Regions from separate parts of the Siphonobacter sp. SORGH_AS_0500 genome, predicted to be linked through region 1. Evidence: riboswitches for the same ligand, from Rfam matches in the RefSeq annotation. Region 1 holds a riboswitch; the other holds the start of a gene.

Region 1 (8,445 bases):
ATAAGTCTTTTTCTCAGGAAAAAGTTTGATTTGCTATTAGTTTCTGAATATCGTGGCCCGCGTGAACCGACCGGCTTTTTCACTGGTAGCAATACGTTTGATAGGGCCTCACAGGTTGAGTTACCATTATTTCAACTAGTTGCTGCCAGCGAAAAAGCTGGCAGCGGCAGGGCCAGGGCCTTACTTTTTTGTTTCTTTATTTAGTAAGCTTACTCTAATGCCCTCGCCTCCTGCTGTAACTCCTGCAAACAATTCAGACACAAACAGCCGCTGTCATAATCCATGATCGAAATATCGCGGATGTATTGCATTTCCGACGGCGTTAATACGATCTGATTGCAGTCGCATTTTAAGCTTGCATTGAGTTTGCAGGTAAATAACTGCCCACAACGCGGACAGCCTTCAAGGGCATGTTTATTCATATGTTTAGAGTTAGGAGTTTAGGGTTTTGAGTTAATACTTGCGACGTAAATTCTTTTCTTATCAAAATAACTTCCTAACACTAAACTCAAAACCCTAAACATTACTCCAAAATTCGAATTGGTTTTTTATTTGCGTCTATGGCTACGAAGGTGAAGGTGCCGTGTATGGCTAGTTCGCGTCCTTCGGCGTACATGCTTTCTACGTAAATCTCCACGCTCACTCGCATACTGGTGTTCCCCACGTGTACGACGTTCCCAATCAATTCAACCAGCATCCCCGCCTGAATGGCCTGCCGAAAATCAATGCGGTCGCTGGAGACGGTTACCATGGGTTTTCGGGATAAACGGGTCGCAGTAATGAAGGCGATTTCGTCCATCCATTGCATGGCCATACCGCCGTATAAAGTATCGTAATGGTTGGTTGTGTGCGGGAAAACGGCCTTAAACACGCGGGTCTCCGCCGCCTTAATTTTTTCTTCGAGTGACATGGAAAATGGTTTTGAGTTTTGGGTTTAGCGTTTAGAGTTCAATGTAACATTAACTCTAAACGCCAAACCCAAAACGCTAAACTCCTAAGCTTTCACGGTTTGCTGCAATTGTTTAGCGGCAGCGACCATGTGGCGTAGAGCCTGATCAGTTTCGACCCAATGGCGGGTTTTTAGTCCGCAATCGGGATTGACCCACAAGTTACGAGCTGGAATGGTTCGAAGTGCTTTTTCCAGCAAATGTGCCATTTCTTCCACGCTGGGTACACGGGGAGAATGAATGTCATACACTCCCGGTCCGATTTCATTCGGGTACTGGAAGTTCGAAAACGCATCGAGTAACTCCATCTGCGAACGCGACGTTTCGATGGTAATGACATCGGCATCCATGCGGGCGATAGCCTCGATAATGTCATTAAATTCCGAGTAGCACATGTGGGTATGAATCTGCGTTTGATTGGTAACGCCGGCGGCACTGAGTCGGAACGCATCCACGGCCCAGGTCAGGTAAGTGCCCCAGTCGGCTTTGCGTAAGGGTAAGCCTTCGCGAATGGCAGGTTCGTCAATCTGGATGACTTTGATTCCTGCTTTTTCCAGATCCAGCACTTCATCCCGAATAGCCAAAGCGATCTGAAAAGCCGTATCCCTACGCGGCTGGTCATCCCGCACAAACGACCATTGCAGAATCGTTACTGGTCCCGTCAGCATGCCTTTCATTAATTGAGCCGTTTTGGATTGAGCAAACGTCGTCCAGCGAACCGTCATGGCTTCAGGTCGTTCGACATCTCCGTAAATAATGGGCGGTTTTACGCAACGGCTTCCGTAACTCTGTACCCAGCCCAATTGAGTAAACACATAACCCGAAAGCTGTTCGCCAAAATATTCAACCATGTCGTTTCGCTCGAATTCACCGTGAACCAATACATCAAGCCCGACTTCTTCCTGCCAACGAATGGATTTTTCGATCTCTCCCTCCACAAAAGCCTCATACTCTGCTTTGGTAACATCGCCTTTTTTGTACTTCGCCCGCCATTGACGAACCTCTTCGGTTTGGGGGAAAGAGCCAATTGTAGTGGTGGGAAACAGCGGTAACTGAAGGCTTGCTTCCTGAATTTTCTGACGAATCGTAAAGGCTTGCTTCCGTTCGAAATCGCTGGGTTGAACCGCTTGCACGCGGGATTTTACAATTGGTTTATGAATCAGCGAGCTCGTCCTTCGGCTTTCTATGGCCTGCTGATTTTCTGCTAATAGCTCCAGATTTTCGCCTTCGATTAACTGACCCAGCGTGGTTACTTCCTGCAATTTCTGTTTAGCAAATGCCATCCAGTTTTTGATTTCCGGTGTCAGTACCGCTTCGTTTTTCTCTAAATCCAGATCGTAAGGAGCATGCAATAACGAACAGGACGGAGCCACCCAGACACGGGCTTTGCCTAGCTTGGCAATGGCTTCATTCAGCAATTGCAACGACTGGCTGAAATCATTTTTCCAGACATTACGCCCATCCACTACGCCGAGCGAAAGGATTTTAGTGGAAGTAACGAATTCGTGATCCGCCAGAATGGAGGTTAATTGTCCCGATCCACGCACCAGGTCAATATGTAAAGCAGAAACGGGTAATTGCAGGGCCAAAGACTGATTGTCACCTAGTTTTTCGAAGTAAGTCGCCACCAGAAGCTGAACCTGAGGTAATGCTTTTTGAATAGCCTGGTACGCCTGCTGAAAAGCGATTTTTTCATTAGCTGACAAATCGAGCGTCAGGCAAGGTTCGTCAAGCTGTATCCAGGTTGCCCCCCGGTAACTCAGTTCGCGTAATACGTCAATATAAACGGGTAATAACCGATTGAGCAGATCAATTCGGTGGAAACCTTCTTCTTTTTCCTTACCCAATAACAGAAATGAAACCGGCCCCAGAATGACGGGCTTGGTAAGAATACCCATCTGCTTGGCATCTTCGAAGTCGTGAATGACCTTATCGGAATACCGTTTAAACTGCTGATCTTTCAAAAATTCGGGAACGATGTAATGGTAGTTGGTATCAAACCACTTCGTCATTTCCATCGCCTTTATGTCCAGCTCGGCCTTCTGGATTCCGCGAGCCATGGCGAAGTAAATCTCCAGTTCCCGATTGTTTTTTCCATCAATAACCGCCTGATACCTTTCGGGCACGGCTCCCACCATTAATGCAGTATCCAGCACCTGATCGTAATAGGAAAAGTCATTGGAAGGAATCCATTGCAGACCTGCCTGTAATTGCGTCTGCCAGTTTTGTCGGCGAATTTGCCGACCCGCCCACAGAAGTTCGTCTTTCGAAATCTTTCCTGCCCAAAATTGTTCGCAGGCCCATTTCAGTTCGCGTTTGCTGCCCACGCGGGGGTAGCCCAGGTTGTGAGTAACCATGTGTTTTTGTGTTAAAAAGGGTTTATCAAAACGCCTTCGAAACACCCAACCCGCCAAAAACGGTGAATTGTTACGAATCACTGATTCCGCATTAGTAACGTACGAGCCGTCATCCGTTCACGCGAATGACGGAGTTAATGCCTCTGCGATAAGGGTATAGCTTTCCCGGCCCGACTTCGTTGGTTTCGAAATCAGCACAATTCAGGCACAACCGCAAACCTGCCAGTTTCGGGACTAGCAGTGAGCAGAGTTGGGTAATCAGAAATTTGTAAAATCAATGCGTGAATCAGACCCTATGCGTGAAGGTATGACCATTGAGAAGGCTGGCAAGTCTCCTGGCTTGTATCATGCGACTCCCCCCTTCTCATTCCTCAGGGAACAATGGGAAATCTGGGATGCACTTGTTTCGAGGTTCGAAACAGATACTTACAGTAGCACGTCTGCTCGTGATTTTCACACGATTCCTTTTTCATTCCTTTAGCAGCGAAGATCTGCTAATGAAACCAACCATCCGATTGACGGGCGTTACAAAGAACGGGGCAAATATAAAGGATTAAACCCTTTTCCGGTTCTGCCGTTATAATAAAGATGAAGAGGAACAGAGCTTTTTTACTTGGCAAAAGATAAACTAAAGAAGCAAAAATATAACTTATCAAATCTAAATTATCACTTAAAGGCTAAAAAGAAGGGAAGTTTAGGGAAGTTTGGCCGAATGTATAATTTTGTTCCTTTCTCGACCGACTCATCAACACGTATAATAAGAGTTGTCAAATCATTACTCATTTAAACATCTGATTCTTACTGATGAAGACGCTGAACCAGTACAATTTCGCCGGAAAAAAGGCTCTTGTCCGCGTTGATTTCAACGTTCCCCTGAATGACCGTTACGAAATCACCGATGATACCCGTATCAAAGCAACCATTCCGACGATTCAAAAAATTCTTAACGACGGCGGTTCGGTTATCCTGATGTCTCACCTGGGCCGTCCGAAAGATGGACCTACTGAAAAGTATTCGCTTAAGCACTTAGTAAACGCCCTGTCTGTTATCTTCAACCGTCCCGTGAAATTTGCGGATGATGCCATTGGACAGCAGGCCATTGACCTGGCAGCATCTCTGCAACCCGGTGAAATTCTGTTACTCGAAAACCTTCGTTTCTACAAAGAAGAAGAAAAAGGGGACGTAGCTTTCGCCGAAAAATTATCTAAACTGGGTGACGTTTGGGTAAACGATGCCTTTGGAACGGCTCACCGTGCTCACGCTTCTACGGCGGTTATCGGTCAGTTCTTCACGGATAAAGTAAGCGGTTATGTTATGCAGGCCGAGCTGGATAATGCTCAACGCATTCTGGATAACGTAGAGCGTCCTTACACGGCCATTATGGGTGGTGCTAAGATTTCCGATAAAATTCTGGTGATCGAAAAACTGCTCGATAAAGTTGATAACCTCATCTTAGGTGGTGGTATGACGTATACCTTCACGAAAGCTCTGGGTGGTCAGATTGGTAACTCCATTCACGAAGATGACAAAATGGAGCTGGCTCTGGAACTGATTGAGAAAGCGAAAGAAAAAGGTGTAAACCTAGTTATGCCTCTGGATACAGTTATGGCCGATAAATTCTCGAATGATGCTTCCAAAACGACGGTTCCTTCCGGTCAGATTCCTGAAGGCTGGGAAGGTCTGGACATTGGACATCAGTCGATTGCCGTATTCACGGAAATTATAGAACAATCGAAAACAATCCTCTGGAATGGTCCGATGGGCGTATTCGAATTCTCGAACTTCGCCGTTGGAACGAACGCCATTGCAGAAGCCGTAGTGAAAGCAACGGAAGAAAACGGAGCCTTCTCCCTCATTGGTGGTGGTGATTCTGCCGCTGCGGTTAATAACGCGGGTTACGGTGATCGCGTAAGCTACGTTTCTACTGGTGGTGGTGCTCTGTTGGAATACATGGAAGGCAAAACGCTTCCCGGAGTAGCTGCTCTGGAAGCTTAAGAACAAATGCTTAGAAAAAGCCGACTCTGTAAAAAGGGTCGGCTTTTTCTATTTCACACCTTTAATAAAAATCGCGGCAAGCTCTATTCATTCACATGGAATCACTGAATTGTGGTATTTCCTGAAATCCATTTTAGCTGAACCTTTGTCACACCTTACTAATCAGGTAAACGCTTGTTCAACCTAAACCAATTTCAGAAAATGGCTACTAAAAATGGCACCTCCATTCTTTCCAATGACCCTTTTCAGGGTGAAACACTCACGCTCGAAGCTCCTCAAGTAACTGAAGATACACTCGAAAAAGTAGAGGGTTACTTCCCCGGTCGCACAGCTCAGGATGATGATGAAACCGCCAGCTCCAATAATCTCAAAGAATCTGCCTTTAGTACGGAGGAATCCGGTAGCCTGACAGGTCAGCAGGAACCCCTGAAAGATGCCTATTATGCCAGTTACCCCGAAGAAGAACTGCTGTCGGAAGTAGTGATTTACCCGGATGAACGTGTACGAATCACAGCCACCACGACTTACCCCTGGCGAGCTATTGTGGCTTTACGAATGACCGCTCAGGATGGTAGCCGCTGGATTGGTTCGGGCTATCTGGTTGGTCCGCGAACAGTCATTACAGCAGGTCACTGCGTATTCATGCACGAGCATGGAGGCTGGGCGAAAAGTATTGAAGTAATAGCCGGATTAAATGATGCCTCCCGCCCCTATGGCTCAGTTATTGCTACTGATTTTAGAAGTGTGACGGGCTGGACGCAAAGCAAGAACCGTAATAACGATTACGGAGCCATTATCCTTCCTGCCAATGCCCGCCTTGGCGATACCGTTGGGTATTTTGGTTTTGCGATACGAGATGATAATTATCTCAAAGCGAATGCTTTAAACGTTGGTGGTTACCCCGGCGACAAAGGAGGTAATCAGCTGTGGTGGATGGCTCAGAAAGCCTCGTCGGTTTCGGCCCGGGTCATTACTTATCAGATTGATACGGCGGGCGGACAAAGCGGTTGCCCCGTGTGGGTGAAAGTGGGCGAAAGTCGATATGCAGTAGGCATTCACACGAACGGGCACAGCTCGGGGAACTCAGCTACCCGCATTGTGCAGGCGGTATATGATAACATTCAAAACTGGAAAGCCTTAGGTTCATGACCATTGAAGGACAGCTGGTAACTCAGCAAAATCAACCCATTTCGGACGCGACCATTCTGATTCAGTCAGGGCCGGGAGCGTTTGCCGAAGTGGCAGCCTTAACGGATGCGAACGGGAAGTTTAGCCTTTCAGGATTAAATCAACCCGGAGATTATCAGGTACTCGTTACTACAACGGTTCAGCAAAAAAGCTTTACCGTACACGTTCCGGCTACGAGTCAGACATTTGTTTTGTAAGGGAGGAAGGCCAACTAGCCCTGAGTTATTTCAGGGCTAGTTTTTTTATTGTTCTCACAGTTCATAAGTAGAGACGCGACTTCATCGCGTCTGCCGGGAAATGGAAGTTATACAGAGGTAACAAAAACTGCCTCTTACCCAGACGCGATAAAATCGCGTCTTTACCCTTTCAAAACCAAAACTTCGGATTAAACGGCAGTCACTATCACACAGTTTTGCAAGTAAATCCTAGCAGTTACTAATGATAGGTAAGGCCACATCCTCCACCGAGGTTCTTCGCTTCGCTCTGGATGACAGTCCCATAACTTCCTTCATGATTCTCCCCAACGAAGAGACCTTCGCTCTTTCGGATTTGTAATTCGAAAGCTATCTGACAGGGATTTATAATCCCAATCAGCAACAATAACCGCCTCTTACCCAGACGCGATAAAGTCGCGTCTCTACCCTTTCAAAACCCGAAAGAGCGTTTTTTTTATTACTCCTGTATTTTGAACTTCTTCGCCAGGGCAAAAACGTTCTTGAACGATTGCGTGGTTAGCTGAGCGTCTTCCAGGGCATTATGAAATTCCGCATCTTCGCGTTCCAGCCCAAAATAACCCGCAATGGCTTTCAAGCTTAGCGACTTGGGCGTGGGTTTTCCGTTGGCTTTCAGCACTTCGAACGTAAAGTAACCTAGTGTATGTAAATCCAGTAACTTATTGGAAAACGGCCATTTCAGCTTTTCCTCCCGATAGGCAAAACGCAGAAAGTTAATATCGTTGATTACCGACTGACCGCTGATGATAACGTCCCGCAGGTATTGCGAATTATCAACCGTTTGCGTCCGTCCCCGCAAGCGGCCCAGCTTTTCCAGAATCCATTCTTCAAATTCGGGAATGACGTCGTAAATCATGGGAGCATCCTCCAGATCATCCAGACTCAGGCCGTGAATGCGAGCCGAATATTCCGAAAATGCTTCTTCATTTTCCGGGTAAACGTTCGTTAGATACGTTCCTAACTCATTCCACTGGTCGTCGCATAAAACGGCACCGATTTGAATAATCTCATTCCAGCCGGGTTCACCGCCGGTCATTTCAAGGTCTAATACTAAATAAGGCATGCGTTAATCATGAAGATGGCGGTCAAAGATAAGCGGCTGGCGGCGTTAAGCGAGGACGCAGATTAGTAAAATGCTGACAGGCTATTTTGTAAATCTATTTAAAAGATTGCGTAGATTATTAGAATAATACAAATTTATAGAAAACTGAATCGAGCTTTTCTGCGTTAATAATATACAAAGCCACGAAATACACTTCCCTTCAAAAGTTTATATGATTGCTATGATGTCAAGAACGCTGATCAACCCCAAACGCCGACTTATTGAAATAGAAAAAGCTATTATTGCCCAATTTGACCTGAAAAAGGTTGCTTTTTTATACGCTTCCCGGATTCTACTCGGGGCTGCCATTACCTGGATCCTGCTTGATCTACTGCATATTGAGAAAAAAGAATGGGCTTTGATCTCCGTTGCCATCGTTTCTGAACCCGATTTTGGCGATCTTCGCCGTAATACCATTTCTAGGATTATTAATACTATTAGCGGTTGTCTGATTGGTATTGTTTTTATTGTTCTGACGGGTGTCAATATCTACTCGCTTTTCCTCGCCATTGCCGTTGCGATCTTCATGAGTACGATTATCAAGAAATATCCTTCCAGTTGGAAACTGGCTCCGTCGACAGTTATTGCGGTCATGACGCCCGCCATCTTCCAGCAAGCCTCCT
Region 2 (8,445 bases), on a different contig from region 1:
CTTAAACACCACACGAGAAGAATATGATTTAACGATAAAGAAAGCAAAATCTTACAAAAGACAAATTGACCAAATAAACGAAATACTTCGATAATCGTACAGACCCAGCCCCTATTAAGATTATATCCATATTTGTTAGTTAATTTACTGATATTCAACGACTTACAACAAAAAACGTATTATTAAATAATCAAAAGAACTTACCATGACAGCTTTAGAACTTCAAGAAAAATACAGAAAATTAGCAACGAATGTGACCGATTTAGACGAACGGATTCGGCTTAACGATCAATTTAGGATCGAACTAGAGCAATTACCGGATTATGTTCCTCCGGTTACAAATTTTGAAAAACTAGAGAAAGACAAGCTGGAGTTTGAACAGTTTACGGCCGACGCTGAACGCATCATTAATTCAATCAAGGGAGCTGTCGTTTACAACGGCGTAGAATACAAACTTGGCGAATGGGTAACTATTACCGATTACTGCCGTCTTTACAATAAATCGCACGGTACCGTAATGAACTGGATTGCCCGAGGCATTGTCACGGAGCATGACCTAGTGATTATTCCAGAACTCAATAACCTGAAGCTTCTGAGAAATACCCCATATCGACAGGCTTCGTAAGCTAACCCGGGTTTTCTTACATGCCTTAATTTACATTTCTGCAGGAAGGTAAATCAAGGCGTTTTCCATTGCAAAAGCTCCCACAGTCGATCGACAGAGCTGAGTGACTGCGGAAATAGAAACTTGCCCATAAGAAGCAAAGCCGACCACTAAGCAAGGTCCTTCGCTTCGCTCTGGATGACAGGAAAGGATGATTGAATTCTAGAAGTATACCGCAGTCGCTCGGCTCTGCCGAGTGACTGCGGGGAAATAGAAAACTTGCCCATAAGAAGCAAAGCCGACCACTAAGCAAGGTCCTTCGCTTCGCTCTGGATGACAGGCTGCATGGTAAGTAATAGCTTAGGCAACCTGAGCTTTTTCACTGGACTTCTGGGTTTCAGGAACGCCCAGCCAGACGAGGATAAGAGCGGCGAGGGCAATGGCGGCGAGGACCAGAAAAACCGTTTGAAAATTACTCCGTTGAAGTAAAAAGCCCGCAAACGCATTACTTAACGAAGCTCCTAGCCCCACCGCCGTAGCAATGGCTCCCTGAACGGTGTTAAATAAACCAGACCCCTGCGTTAAATCCGATACGATGAGAATGGATAATACGCCAAAAATTCCGGCTCCAACCCCATCCAAAATCTGAATGCATACCAGTAATTCTTCATCGCTGGTAAGAGTATAGAGTACGCCTCGAATCGGCAAAACCAGAAAAGCGATCAGTAACAACCGTTTGCGGCCCGACGAAGCCTTCTTCCCCACCCAGGCACTGACGGGAATCATGACAACTTGTGCAACGATGATACAGGCCGACATATACAGTGACGCTCCTCCAGCATCGGCTTTCAGGGAGAGACGCTGCCCCAGTAAGGGTAACATAGCGGCATTAGCAAAATGAAACAACACACAGGCCAAAGCAAAAAACAACAGAGAAGGCTTGGCCAATAATGATTTCCATGGACTTGCCTCGCTCTCGTTGGCTTCCCCACTGCCGCGGGCTAGCTCGTCATTGATCTCTTCGCTCTTGATTTGCCAGATACTTAAGCTGCTTAAAACGGACATCAGGGCCAACAACACGAAAATTCCCTTACTGCTTAGAAAGTAACCAATTATACCCGCCAGTAATGCCGCTACAACATTACCCGCATGATTAAACGTTTCATTGCGACCAATACGGGCATCCAGAGCCTGATGGCCCACCAGCCCAAGCGTGATCGCGGCCACGGCGGGTGTAAACCAGGCAGCAGAAATGCCCATCAACACCTGACCGCCCATAATGACGGGGTAACTAGGCAGCAGGATGGTAAGCAGAGCGGCCACGGCCATTAAGCTGGAAGCCAGTATCGTAAACAACTTTTTTCGTGTCGTACGATCCACCAGTATCCCAGCGGGCGTTTGCATTACTACGGTTGTAATACCCATTACGGACATGGCAATGCCAATGTCCTGAGGCTTCCATTTTAAGCTGACCATCAGATAAATAGCCAGATAAGGGCCCATACCATCGCGAACGTCGGCGAGTAGAAAATTGGCTTTGTCCAGTGCCGACAAACTTTGCCGGGAAGGCTGCGGAGTAACGGTAGAAGACCTTACCATTTCTTGAAAATGAAAAACACCGCAATTACTAAAAAGACAAACCCAACGGCATGGTTCCAGGCCAGTCGATCCGTTTTAAACAGATATACCGTCATCAGTGTAAACACCGTCAGGGAGACTACTTCCTGAATGATCTTCAATTGGAAGAGAGAAAAGGGCCCTCCCGTCTCGTCCGAGCCAATACGGTTGGCTGGCACCTGAAATACGTATTCGAAGAAGGCTAAGCCCCAGCTCAGGGCAATGATGCCGAATAAAGATAGTTTCGCCAGTTGGGGCCATTGCTTTACCTGCAAATGTCCGTACCAGGCCAGCGTCATAAAGGCATTTGAAATGGTTAATAGAGCAATACAAGCTAATCCTTTCATGGTTCAAGTTTTGAGTTTGTATACTGAACTCTTTTTCTCAGCCATCCGCCAGCGGAAATGCGTATTTTAATTCATTTTTAAGCTCGCCATTTCTACGTTATCACTACTAACCAGCTAACTATCAAACCATTAACATCCTTACCAAACGTTTATTACTAAGACAAAAGGCCTTCCCCAATGGGAAAGGCCTTTTCATACTCAAAACAAGCAGTACTTTAAAACTGAAGGGCATACCGTAACGAAACACTCCGACCGGGCATGTTATAACCGCGTTTTTCGTAGTAGTTTTCGTCCGTTAGGTTATTGAGTAACAAAGTCAGCGTGTGCTTTTTCTCAAGCGTATACGCAGCCACCAGATCAACCACCATGAATGGCGTATACTCAATTTCCGGATTCAAGGCATCTGTATAATCAATATCGCGGCGGGTACCGACGTAACGGCCCGTTAATCGCAGACGCAGGTTTTTACGGTTATCAAATTCTAGTCCGTAATTGACATTGGTTTTCGCCACATTGGCAATCATCCGTTCCGTCCGGGATTCATCCGTTCCGACAATTACCTCCTGAGCTTTGAACATCGTTGTCAGGTTACCAAAAAGACGAAGGGCGTGTTTCTGATTATAACCAAAGTCATAACCCGCCTCCGCTTCCAGACCGTTTATATCCGAATCGGCGGCATTAATAAACGTAGTTCTCGAAACAATCACATCCCCATTGCCAAACGGCTCATTTACCGTCCGTACGACGCGGGCAATGCGGTTTTTCACCTGGGTAGAGAAATACGTTGCATTAGCGTAGAAACCCTGATGCTGGTAGTCCACCCCCACATCCCAGCTCCAGCTACTTTCATTCGCTAAGTCAGGGTTTCCGCTGGTTACGGCAATTTTCCCGGCGGTGGTTCGGGCTTCGGAATACCCCGCTACATTGTAAGCATCGGGGGTTACAAAGGCACGCCCTACAGTCGCTTTGATTCTTAAATGCTGAGGCAACTGATAGGTCACCCCCAGGTTAGGACTCAGGAAGGGATTGGTTTTCTTCCCCGCCCGGTACGACGTTAATAAAGGGGTTTGCTTGACATCAAAAGTAATCTGATCCCAACGCAGGCCGGGTTGGATCGTTAGTTTATCAACGTTCAGCGTTGCCTGGGCGTAAAAAGCCGAAGAAATCAGAGCATAATCGGGCTGCGTGGGAGCACGCTCGGTTGTGGCATCACTCCAGCGGCGACCCTGCGTCGAGGCATTGGTATAATCATAACCCAGCACCAGCGAATGCTGTCCTAACTTCCACACATCTTTCACCTGTAAACCCGACCAGGCATTTGCCGTGCGATTCGAGCGGTAAGGGATGACGGGTTTACCGGAAGCATTCAGGGTATAGTTATTATTCGCCTCATCGGCAGTAAACACCTTCAGACTAGGCTGGTGAGCACCGATTTGTCCGGTTAAGGAAGCTTCCAGCGAAGCCCGCTCGACATCCTTACTACTGGCTTCCGTAATTCCGTAAGCAATGTCACCGGGGGATTGAACATTGCGAGCCTGGAATCTTTCGCCGCGAACGTCTACCCGCCAGTTTTCCGCAATCTGGTATCCTAATCGCAACGCTCCTGAGTAATACTGTAATTGGGTGTAAGGCCGCGTCTGACCATCGTCACGACGATCATCTACTTCTTCACTCGTACCCTTGGCGTAATACTTCACGGCGTTTTTAAAACCGAACGCATTTCGTAGCCAGTTGTCTTTCCCGATTTTGTAATCTTTTCCCCGTTCAAAATAAGCGAAGGATAAATCGTAATCGAGTTTGCTGGTCAGGTTACCCCCCGAAGAAAAGCCAGCCTGAAGCGTTTGAAAACTACCATATTCGGCAAAAGCGTTTCCGGTAGGCGTTCCTTTCGAACGACGGGTAATCACGTTAATCACCCCTCCCATGGCCTGTGAACCGTACAAAGCCGAAGCAGGACCTTTCAGAACTTCAATGTGGTCGATGGCCGATAACTGAATCGTGGAAAGATTCGTCGCTCCCGCCGGACGACCGTCAATGAGTAATAACGTCCGCTGATTCAAACCCGAAAACTGCGGACGGAACCCACGGATTCCCACCCCCGAGGAAAGATTCGGATACTGAATTACCTGTACGCCCGCCGTTTTTTTAACTAGGTCAGTCAGATCGTTTGCAGGGGTTAAGTCCAGATCCGCCCGATTAATCAGTTTTAACGTTTGGGGAATGCGATCCAGTCGGGTTTCGGAACGGGTAGCCGTTACCACCACCGGATTAAGATTGCGGCTGGAATCAGCCGGAGTTTGAGCTAAAGCCTGGTGAGCCAGCAGAGCCAGTCCCAGCGAATAAGGCGTAAAACGCATGTAAAAATATATAAAATGAAAAAGGGGAAAAAAGTGCTAAGGATTACTGAAAAGATTCGTAAAGGGTTACGAATCCAATGAGGATGGAGAAAATACCTACGGCATAATTGATGATTACCAGGGCTTTTTCGGCCCGCTGCACGACCTGCTTCAGCGAAAAAGCCAGAATGCAACCGTACAAAGTCATCGCTACGATAATGCCGAGGCTTTGCAGAATAATAATCCAAACGGCGGTGCTGGCATCTTTGGCCGCCAGGGTCAAGGCTACGGTACAGGCTCCTCCCGTTCCGGCCAATCCGTGGATCATGCCTACTCCGAAGGAACGGCTGATTTTGGCCTCTTCCGGCGTTTGAATGGGTGCCGGAACAAAATTTCGCCGGATGGCTACTACCCCCAGCCAGATCATTAAAGGGCCCACCAGAAACTCCACGTAGGAAGCCACCTCTTCCGAGATCTGGGATTTCAGCAGCAGAATCAGGCAGGCAAAGAGAATCAGCGTAAAGGAATGCCCTAAAGCCCAGTGCGAAGACCGCCAGATGACTCGCCAAAGCTGGCCTTTTTTTCTTTCACTGGCCAACACGGAAACGGCAGCCATATGATCGGGTTCAAAGGAATGTTGTATGCCCAACACCAGCGAATCGAGTAATAAAGGATTGATCATTTGTTTCCCTTTTGAGTGTATACACGGGAAACAGGACAGAGGTGGAAACACCTCCTAAGCATGTGAAGCCTCCTGCCTTTCTTCCCGAAAGCATGAATGGTATGTTTAACAGGCAGGTCTTCTGGCTCTTTCCACTCCAAACGCCTTCCCCCAGCACGCTGGAGTGGCATTAATGTTTAGAGTTTACTTAGTTGTCCGTTTTTAGTTTGCCGTTTTCAGTTAGTAGTAAACTAATTGAAAACCGTAAACGGCAAACTGTAAACTAAGTAGAAATTACAGCAGCGGGTACTGCTCCGGGATTGCACCGGATTCCCTTTTAAGCTTCTTCTGACGGGCAGAAAAGGCACCAATTGAGCCGCGAAAGTACGATTATTTTTAACGTTCAGACCTCACCTGGAAAATTTATTATTGAACGTAAGTCCATAAACGGCTGAATTATACCCTACTTTTGTTCCTTCATTCAAGTTCTTTACTTCATTTTTCCACGGAAAAAGGTTCTGCTTAACTGCAGATTAATAGGGAATCGTGTGCAAATCACGAACTGTCGTGCAACTGTAAGTTCCGCTCCGTTTTCTGTTTTCAATTTTCTGTTTTCAGTGGTCATTAACTGAAAACGGCAAACTAAAAACGGACAACTGAGTAAACTCCTTGACAATAAAGCCACTGTGTCGTTAGGATATGGGAAGGCGTTTGGGAGGGGACGAGTCAGGAGACCTGCCTTTATTCTTAGCTGATCATGCTTTCACGGGTTAGAGCGTCGTCAAAGGGGAGTTTATGGATGGTAGGCACAGCCGTGCATGCACCGTCGCGTCTATACGTAAACTCTACTGACTTCTTCTGTTTCCCTGGTTCCTGATTGACTGGAAGGTAAGCCGAGAGCTTTTAACCTTTTTTGTTAAAAGTTATGCTCCCCACTTCTACTTCACGATTGAGTAGTAAAATCATTTTATCTACCCTGGCATTTATCCTTAGCGTCTGGCTAAAGAGTTACGCTCAACAAAAAAACGGTTCACTCGAAGGCCGCGTTGAAACCGAGAATCAAGAACCCTTACCCGGCATTTCCATTCGCCTGGAGGCCACTACTTTTGGCGTTACCACGGATGCCGAGGGTAGTTTTCAGCTACTAAACATTCCTACCGGTACTTATACGTTAACCGTCAGCGGGGTAGGTTATGAAGCACATCAAACTCAGGTAACGGTGAAAGCCGGCGAACGTCTGCCACTACGTTATCAGCTCAATCAAAAAACGCACGAGCTCTCGTTAGTAACCATTACCAGTCAGCGAAACCGTTCGTTTTCAGCCCTTAACAAAATCGACGTTCCCATTCGTGATTTGCCTTTGTCAGTCAGCTCAGTTACGGTCAAAACCATCGAACAACGCGGCATTGACGATCTGGGCGATGCCATGAAAAATACCACGGGTGTGCGTTCCAATAATACCTACGGTGGTTTTCAACACTTTACCATTCGGGGTTTCAGCAACTTTGTGTTATTGGTGGATGGTGTTCGCGATGAGCGGCATAACATCTCCACCAGTGCACCCAACACCAACCTCGCCAATGTGGAACGGATCGAAGTTTTAAAAGGCCCTGCTTCGGTGCTTTTTGGGCACTCGGCTTTAGGGGGTATCATTAACATCGTTCGTAAACAACCCACGGCTGATTTCAGAGCCAATTTTTCGACCAGCTACGGGAGCTTTAATACCCGCCGCATGCGGGCCGGAGCAGGTGGTTCCATCAACACCCAACTTCGTTACCGCATGGATTTTGGCGTGTCTAATACCGACGGATTTCGGCAGGCGGGTGTGGCTACCAATAATGCGTACGTAGCTTTGGAATACACGCCCACCAGCAAAGATTACTTTTATCTTGCCGTGGGAGCCAACAAGGATGTTTACCGAACCGATTCAGGCATTCCAGTACTGGCAGGTGGGGCTCTGGTACCCGGCATGGATATCACGACTCGCTATAATGATCCTGCTGATTTTCTAAAACACACACGGACGGATTTCCAGCTTCGTTACGTGCGGGAGTTAACGCCTCACCTGAAACTCTCGAATCAACTTTCGTATTCGGATGATAACATTGACTATTTCTCAACGGAAGAGTTAAGCCTCAATTCCCGACTCGATTCCATTACCCGCTCGTTCCCCTATTACTTCAATCACCTGACCAAACCCCTCCAAAACCAGTTGGAGTTAACCTATGACTGGAATACAGGCAAAATTTCGCAGAAAGTATTGTTGGGCTATTCGCTGAACTATCTGGACCGAAAAACGTACAACGGTACAATTGATGGGCCCGGCAAGTTTGCTAAAATTCCAGTTGTCAACCCTATCGAAAACCAAGGCTACCTCAACTATTATGATACTTACTACCGGGCTACGATAGAAACGGTTCACGGCATTTATCTACAGGATTTCATCCGTTTTTCCGAGAAAATCAAAGCCTTAGTCGGATTACGTTACGACCTCTTCAAAGGAGATTATTATACCGATCAGGTGGATCGGGAACGTCACGTCACCTCTTACGGGGCCACCTCAACCATTGCCCGTAATGCCCTGACGTATCGACTAGGGCTGGTGTATCAACCCATTGAACCATTATCGGTATACGCTTCTTATTCAACTTACTTCAAGCCTTCCCGTCGCGTGGCTCCCAACGGCGAGACCTTCGATCCCGAAACGGGTTATCAGGCGGAAGTGGGTTCCCGACTGGAATTATCTTCCAGGTTTTCGGCCAATGCCTCCATTTACTACATGCGGAAAGATAATCAGGTGGAAAGTTTGTCCGGTGGTATCTTCAAACGCATAGGTTCGGCAGAATCGAAAGGGGTTGAAATAGAAGCTCAGGGTAATCC

Evidence for each region. Region 1 has a riboswitch for cobalamin ahead of metE (5-methyltetrahydropteroyltriglutamate--homocysteine S-methyltransferase). Riboswitches for the same ligand answer to the same signal wherever they lie in the genome.
Region 2: another riboswitch for cobalamin. It lies ahead of QE357_RS24610 (TonB-dependent receptor); the one in region 1 lies ahead of metE (5-methyltetrahydropteroyltriglutamate--homocysteine S-methyltransferase).

Annotation. Positions count from the first base shown of each region.
Region 1 is NZ_JAVIYT010000001.1:2,167,838-2,176,282, reverse strand. Features, by position in the region: gene QE357_RS09145 (cysteine-rich CWC family protein) at 210-422, opposite strand; gene QE357_RS09140 (acyl-CoA thioesterase) at 524-910, opposite strand; gene metE (5-methyltetrahydropteroyltriglutamate--homocysteine S-methyltransferase) at 995-3,304, opposite strand; cobalamin riboswitch at 3,612-3,827, opposite strand; gene QE357_RS09130 (phosphoglycerate kinase) at 4,109-5,299, shown strand; gene QE357_RS09125 (trypsin-like serine protease) at 5,501-6,448, shown strand; gene QE357_RS09120 (carboxypeptidase-like regulatory domain-containing protein) at 6,445-6,684, shown strand; gene QE357_RS09115 (PolC-type DNA polymerase III) at 7,160-7,783, opposite strand; gene QE357_RS09110 (FUSC family protein) at 8,004-8,445, shown strand, end outside.
Region 2 is NZ_JAVIYT010000008.1:344,883-353,327, reverse strand. Features, by position in the region: gene QE357_RS24640 (hypothetical protein) at 1-94, shown strand, start outside; gene QE357_RS24635 (hypothetical protein) at 206-625, shown strand; gene QE357_RS24630 (MFS transporter) at 965-2,203, opposite strand; gene QE357_RS24625 (DMT family protein) at 2,197-2,568, opposite strand; gene QE357_RS24620 (TonB-dependent receptor) at 2,784-4,925, opposite strand; gene QE357_RS24615 (cytochrome c biogenesis protein CcdA) at 4,969-5,586, opposite strand; cobalamin riboswitch at 5,680-5,952, opposite strand; cobalamin riboswitch at 6,062-6,323, shown strand; gene QE357_RS24610 (TonB-dependent receptor) at 6,491-8,445, shown strand, end outside.